3 regions of the Chryseomicrobium palamuruense genome follow, and region 1 is predicted to be linked to each of the others. Evidence: riboswitches for the same ligand, from Rfam matches in the RefSeq annotation. Region 1 holds a riboswitch; each other region holds the start of a gene.
The links. Region 1 has a riboswitch for S-adenosylmethionine ahead of mtnW (2,3-diketo-5-methylthiopentyl-1-phosphate enolase). Riboswitches for the same ligand answer to the same signal wherever they lie in the genome.
Positions count from the first base shown of each region.

Region 2: it holds a riboswitch for S-adenosylmethionine, as region 1 does, so the genes downstream of both, ACFO0S_RS01530 (O-acetylhomoserine aminocarboxypropyltransferase/cysteine synthase family protein) here and mtnW (2,3-diketo-5-methylthiopentyl-1-phosphate enolase) in region 1, are expected to answer to the same signal.
Region 3: it holds a riboswitch for S-adenosylmethionine, as region 1 does, so the genes downstream of both, ACFO0S_RS02540 (aminotransferase class I/II-fold pyridoxal phosphate-dependent enzyme) here and mtnW (2,3-diketo-5-methylthiopentyl-1-phosphate enolase) in region 1, are expected to answer to the same signal.

Region 1 is NZ_JBHSEF010000024.1:68,589-70,852, reverse strand. Features, by position in the region: gene mtnW (2,3-diketo-5-methylthiopentyl-1-phosphate enolase) at 1-1,123, opposite strand, end outside; SAM riboswitch class I at 1,200-1,310, opposite strand; SAM riboswitch class I at 1,557-1,711, shown strand; gene mtnK (S-methyl-5-thioribose kinase) at 1,791-2,264, shown strand, end outside.
Region 2 is NZ_JBHSEF010000009.1:34,236-36,499, reverse strand. Features, by position in the region: gene ACFO0S_RS01530 (O-acetylhomoserine aminocarboxypropyltransferase/cysteine synthase family protein) at 31-1,329, opposite strand; SAM riboswitch class I at 1,429-1,541, opposite strand; gene ACFO0S_RS01525 (M3 family oligoendopeptidase) at 1,786-2,264, shown strand, end outside.
Region 3 is NZ_JBHSEF010000009.1:207,923-210,186, forward strand. Features, by position in the region: gene ACFO0S_RS02530 (DUF1129 family protein) at 3-683, opposite strand; gene ACFO0S_RS02535 (PadR family transcriptional regulator) at 686-1,012, opposite strand; SAM riboswitch class I at 1,213-1,321, shown strand; gene ACFO0S_RS02540 (aminotransferase class I/II-fold pyridoxal phosphate-dependent enzyme) at 1,403-2,264, shown strand, end outside.

The sequences.
Region 1 (2,264 bases):
GACGGAATGCTTTACCTCCCCCCGCTGCGCCGTCCGGATGTCCGTGGACTCCTCCGCCGGCGTTGATAATGCTATCGATTCCGAAATCGTTGACGAGAAGTGGCACGAGTCCAGGATGGATACCGGCGGATGGTACTGGAAACGCCTGTTTCAATAGACTTTCATTCGTTAATTGCTCGCCGAGTGCCAAAGCCGCTGTCTTCTCCATGGCAACACTGCCGTAGGGAGAGGGGAAGAGCGAAAAGTCAGCGCCGGCGTAACGCGTCAGCTTGCCAAGAGCCAGCGGAGCTGCGACACCGTAGAATGGGGAAGAAGTGAATGCCCCGCTGAAGGCGGGATGGGCCATGAGAGGCAACCCAATGTCATTGTCTTCCGCTAATTCTTGTAGCACATCAAGTCCATACGCATGAACATTGAATAGTAAAGCATCGGCGCCGAGTTCACGTGCCCTACGCGCTTTGTCCCGAAGCTGCGACGTGCGGCCCGACAGGTTGACTGCGTAGAGTGTGCGATGGCCGGTTTCAGCATAGACCTCTTGTAATACTGCTTTTGCCGCGGTAATGCGTTGTTCAAAAGGAGTCAACGGATTGTCGAACAGAATTTCGTCGTCCTTGACGAGATCGACGCCACCTAGTGCTTGCTGTCTTAATTGTGCTGTTAAATAATTGAGGTCGCGGCCAATGACACCTTTGAAGATGCTCATCACGAGTGGCCGGCCGTGGACATTCAGCAATCCGCGGATACCATCAATACCGAAACGCGGTCCCGGAAACTGTTTCAGTAGATCTTCTTCAAAGTCGAGGTCCAGCAATTTTACTTCACCGTCGAGAGACAACTTACCGAACACGGTGGTCAGGATCGCTGGAAAATCTGCTGAAAAATTCGCACTTGGATAGGAAACGGTGATGTGTGCTTTTATTTCATCCGGCTTGAGGGGGTGCGGAACTTCTGGGGATTCCTCCACTGACACCACTTCACCTTTATGCTTTTTCAATTGTTCCTGTTCAAGCAGCGGTAAATCAGTCCATGATCCGATCGTGAGTCCTAGCGCAATGCCTTCAGCTTTCTTTTCGAAAGACCCCGCTTTTCCGTATACCTGGTAGCTTGCTGTCAGTCTGCTCATGATGTGACACTCCTTTAATAAAATCTAGACATAAAAAAACCTCTTCAAATAAGAAGAGGTTAAGGGCATTAACGACTTCTTATTTCTCAGCCATTCATTTCTGGCTGCAAGAATTAGCACCGTGTTCATCACTGGACCGGTTGCCGGGCTTCGTAGGGCTTGTCCCTCCACCTGCTCTAAATAAGAATTGGATATTCGGTTTAGTCGATACAATAAAGTAATTCTGATTATTCCATGTATGAAGAATTCTGTCAATAAATAATTATGAGAAATTTTTTAGGAGTTGGGCCCAATACAAACGTCAAGTCGCTTGCTAATGAAGGTCCTCCATATGTCGAAACTCATATCAAAAAAATAAATAATTCCTATTGACAGTCAATTCTGACTCGTGATAGGATTCAAAACAGAACAACAACCACATACAATTTTAGTACTCTTATCAAGAGCTGGCAGAGGGACAATGGCCCGATGACGCCCAGCAACCGACCGTAATACCTTCGTGAGAAGGGGCGCTTTATGCGCCGGGATGAACATCCCGCAAGGCACGGTGCTAATTCCATCAGAAATTTGATTTCTGAAAGATAAGAGGCATGGAACCTCTTAATTCTACGCCTCTTTCTTTCGGGAAAGAGGCGTTTTTATTATTGGATTTGAGAGGAAGATGATTGTGACAACATCAGCAATTTCAACATATGAGCCTTTGACGGAAGAAACGGCCATCAAATTGGCGGCGAGACTTTTCCCAGAAGGCGCGATTCTTAAATGCCAGGAAATCGGCGATGGCAATTTGAATTATGTCTTTCGTGTAAGTGACTCGAAAAGCGATAAAGGGGTTATCATCAAACAGGCACTTCCCTACGCGAAAGTGGTGGGCGAAAGTTGGCCGCTGACATTAAAACGTGCAGCGATTGAAGCAGCGGCCCTGCGGAAGCATAGCGAGTTTGCAGCTGTCCTAGTACCGGAAGTATACGGCACGGATGAAACATTGGCCTATACAATTATGGAGGACCTTTCTCATCTGACAATTGCCCGAGAAGGCTTGATACAAGGGAAGAATTATCCGAATTTATCCGCACATATCGGTGAATATCTGGCTCAGACTTTATTCCATACGTCAGACTTTGCGTTGCATCCTTTTGAA
Region 2 (2,264 bases), on a different contig from region 1:
AGAGGACAAATGTTTTTCTTAAAAACACATTTAGACAGGAAGTGCTGCTTTTCGAATGGCTTGTAAACCTGCGTCGAGTGCCTCTGTAATATCATCGATATGCTCCAGTCCAATCGATAAGCGTACCAGTTCCGGAGTAACGCCTGAGCGTAACAGTTCTTCTCCCTCTCCTAACTGTTGGTGTGTGGTTGAAGCTGGATGGATGATCAATGATTTCGCATCCCCTACATTCGCCACGTGAGAGAACAGTGGAATCGAGTCAATCAAGAGACGACCTGCTTCTTTGCCTCCTCTGACTCCAAACGTTAAGATCGATCCTGCTCCCTGTGATAAATACTTTTGTGCTAGTTCATGCGACGGGTGGTCTTCAAGTCCTGGGTAGTTGACCCATTCCACATCTTCATGCTGCTTCAGGTATTCGGCAACAGCTTGCGCATTCTCATTATGTTTTGGTACACGTAGGTGTAGCGTCTCGAGTCCTTGTAGAAATGAGAACGCCGCTTCCGGACTAAGGGCTGGACCAAAATCACGAAGAAGCTGGACGCGCAACTTGATAGCAAATGCAACTTGAGCCACATCGATGCCGTAACGAAGGCCATTATAGGTCACGTCTGGTTCTGTGAAACCAGGAAACTTATCACTGTTCCAGTCAAAGTTGCCTCCGTCTACAACCACACCACCAATGGTCGTCCCGTGACCACCAATCCATTTCGTTGCCGAATGAATCACGACGTGGGCGCCATGCTTGATCGGTTGTGTTCCGTACGGTGTTGCGAACGTATTATCTATGAGAAGAGGTACGCCAATTTCATTAGCAACAGACGCTACTGCTTCGATATCGAGGACATGTAGACTTGGGTTTCCAATCGTCTCGGCAAAGAAGGCTTTCGTATTTGGTGTCACTGCTGCACGGAAGTTTTCCGGGTTCGTCACATCGACAAACTTCACTGTAATCCCGTAGCGAGGAAGCGTATGAGCGAATAGATTATACGTTCCGCCGTAAAGATTAGAAGCCGCTACAATTTCGTCTCCTGCCCCCGCAATGTTCAGAATGGAAAAAGCAATCGCCGACATGCCGGAAGATAAGGCAACTGCTGCTGTTCCTTCTTCTAGTTGAGCGACACGCTGCTCAAATACGTCTACTGTCGGATTACCAATGCGCGTATAGATGTTCCCCGCTTCTTTTAAGCCAAATAGGTTTTGGGCATGCTCCGTATTTTGGAACACAAAGGATGTCGTCTTGTGGATCGGCACTGCACGTGAACCGGTCACTGGATCTGGCTGTTGTCCTCCGTGAAGTAAAATCGTTTCTGGGCGTAAATTGGTCATTGTTCTTCCTCCTTTAATGTGTCAGATCAGACATCCAGAGAGGAAGTGACAATGCAAAAGCCCCTCTTCAGTTAAGAAGAGGGGCCTACGCTTGTCCTCCTCTTATCTTCCAGATCACAATTGAATCTGTAGGAATTAGCACCTTTCCAAGCAAATGCTTGTTGGTTGCCGGGCTTCGCAGGGCCTAGTCCCTCCGCCACTCTGGATAAGAGTATAATATACGTCTGTCTGTTGAATCGTAGTATAGGATACCTTTATTTTGTTTGTCAACTCCCAATTTCATACTAACTGCACATCTCAACTACATGAAAGTGTGCCCAATCCAGTCATTTCAACGATTACTACGATTTTTAATTTTCTGTTTTTTCTGCCGAAAACGCTTGCCAAAGCATGGAAAGTAAGAAACAATAGACGTTGAGACCTTCGGTAACTGAAGAAATGAAGGAGGAATACTGTATGACAACGAAATTTGAAGAGTATACATATGAACGTCCAGATATGTCTTCTCTAAAAGAACAAGCAAAAACCGCACTAGAAGCCTTTAAAGGCGCGAAGTCGTTTGATGAACAAAATGAAGCAATTAAGACGTTAAATAAGCTGCGTGCTGATTTCTCAACGATGGCTAACCTTGTATATATTCGTGCATCGATTGATACGAATGATGACTTCTACCAATCGGAGCGCGATTACTTCGATGAGATCTCTCCAGAGATGGAAGAAATCGTGACAGACTACTACAAAGCGTTGATCGAATCACCATTCCGTAGTGATTTAGAAGCACGTTGGGGGCAACAATTGTTTGACCTTGCCGAATTCCAAATCAAATCATTCTCACCTGAAATCATGCCACTTCTCCAAAAAGAAAACAAATTGGCATCGGACTACTCGAAGCTTGTCGCATCTGCACAAGTTGAATTCAACGGAGAAACGCTAAC
Region 3 (2,264 bases), on a different contig from region 1:
GATTATTTCCATTCTGTACGTTTTAAAATCCAAGAAATTAATAAGAAAATGGCTCCCACACCAATGGAAGAAGCGGGTGGGAAGGATGTTGCTGGACCAATAGTCGGCAGTAACCAGTTGACGCCTGCAATCAATCCAAATCCCAAAGCGCCTAAAGTACCCGCCACAATAACCTCTTTTAACCGCCCTTTTTTTGTTACTTCTTCAAATGCCGTTTTGTTGATCCAACCAAAAATTAAACGTACTCCACTATAGACAAGCGCAGCAATTAACGCCATTTGAATCAAGGTCGGGATCACGTAAAGACGATCATCGACGGGTGTAAACTGCGCAAGGATGAGCATGACAATTCCACGCCATATAAAATAGTAGCCGGTCAACTGAAACGCAATTCGTCCCCAAAACTTCACCATATCGCGCTTTTCCTCGTCCGGAATTTGTTCGATGATGTCATCCGCATAGGCTTTTGGATTCTCACCAAAAACGACTTTGGCGGATTTTCCGTTTGCCTGTGCCTCAAGCATGTGATCAAGTAAATCCATCAGAATTTCTTCTGTCTTCTGCTCTGACAATGACAATCTCGACCGAATATACATCAGAACTTGCTCATAATATACTTTATTCGGCTCATGAAGCAGTTCGCGTTTTTCGTTGTTCTGTTTGATCAATTCTTTTGTATCCACAGTTACGCCTCCTCTTTCAAAAAATGTTCAAGTGGGACAGAAAGCAGCTTCCATTCATTCCGAATGAGAGTCAATGCTTCTAAACCACTTGGAGTAATGGAATAATATTTCCGGTTGGGTCCTGATTCCGATGGACGCATCTCACTGACGATCCATCCTTGCTTTTGAAGCCGTAAGAGAACAGGATAGATAGTTCCTTCCGGTACATCTGGAAGACCGGCAGATTGAAGCTTCCGGGAAAGTTCATAGCCGTACACCGTCTGCTTCTCGATAACTGCCAGGATGCACCCATCAAGAAATCCCTTCAGTAACTGAGATCGTACAGTCACTTGATTCACCTCGCTAGTTTGTAATGCAAGATAGTTGAATAAAAGAAATACTACTCGGTAATGCAAAGTAGCTATCCTAACTATAAACAGAATAAAAACCAATGTCAACCAACATTCTCAAAAACAGTCGTTGACATCGTTCCCTTCAGTGCGTTAAAGTAATAAAAAGCTTTGATGCACTGAGCAATTTCATACGCAACATCTTATCACGAGAGGTAGAGGGACTGGCCCGTCGACACCTCAGCAACCAGCTGCATGACAGTATGGTGCTAATTCCAGCAGAGCTCGGGTAGCTCTGGAAGATAAGAGGGATAGAGTAACAAGACGCCTTCTTATGATTTTATAAGAGGGCGTTTTTCTATACCCTCTCCCACTCGAGGAGGAAATGATATGACCTATCAACTAGAAACCAAATTGGCTCAAGCCGGAAATCGAAAAGACCCCGCGACGGGTGCGGTCAGCTTGCCGATCCACCTATCGACCGCTTACATCCATCCGGGAATTGGGCAGTCTACAGGATATGATTATTCGCGGACAGCCAACCCGACACGAACCGCTTTGGAAGAAGCACTCGCTACACTAGAAAAAGGCGACCAAGGGTTTGCTTTCAGTTCCGGAATGGCAGCTGTGCATGCCGTCCTTCAATTGTTCCGCACGGGAGATGAATTGATCGTCTCGGAAGATTTATACGGAGGTAGTTATCGCTTGTTCCACCAACTCCAGGACCGGACAGGACTTGTCTTCTGCTACGTCGATACGACCGATGTAGAAAAGGTCAAAGCGGTGATATCCGAGAAGACCGTCGCGGTGTTTCTTGAATCACCAACGAATCCGCTGATGAAAGAGACCGACATTAAGGCGATTTCGGATATTGCAAAAGCTCATGACCTCTATGTGATTGTCGACAATACCTTTTATACGCCAGTCCTTCAGCAGCCACTGACACTTGGAGCCGATATCGTCCTCCACAGTGCCACCAAATATCTCGGGGGACACAATGATGTACTAGCGGGTGCAGTCATCACAAAAGGTGCGGAGCTTGGCGAACAATTCACAGTCATCCAAAACTCGATTGGGGCTGTACCAAGTCCGCTTGACTGTTGGTTGCTCGTGCGAAGCCTAAAGACTCTTGGGTTGCGTATCGAGCGTCAACAACAGAATGCGAGAGAGCTTGCTGCGTTTCTTACTGCGCATCCGGCGATTGATTCCGTATTGTATCCAGGCAAAGGCGGCATGTTGTCTTTTCGGTTGA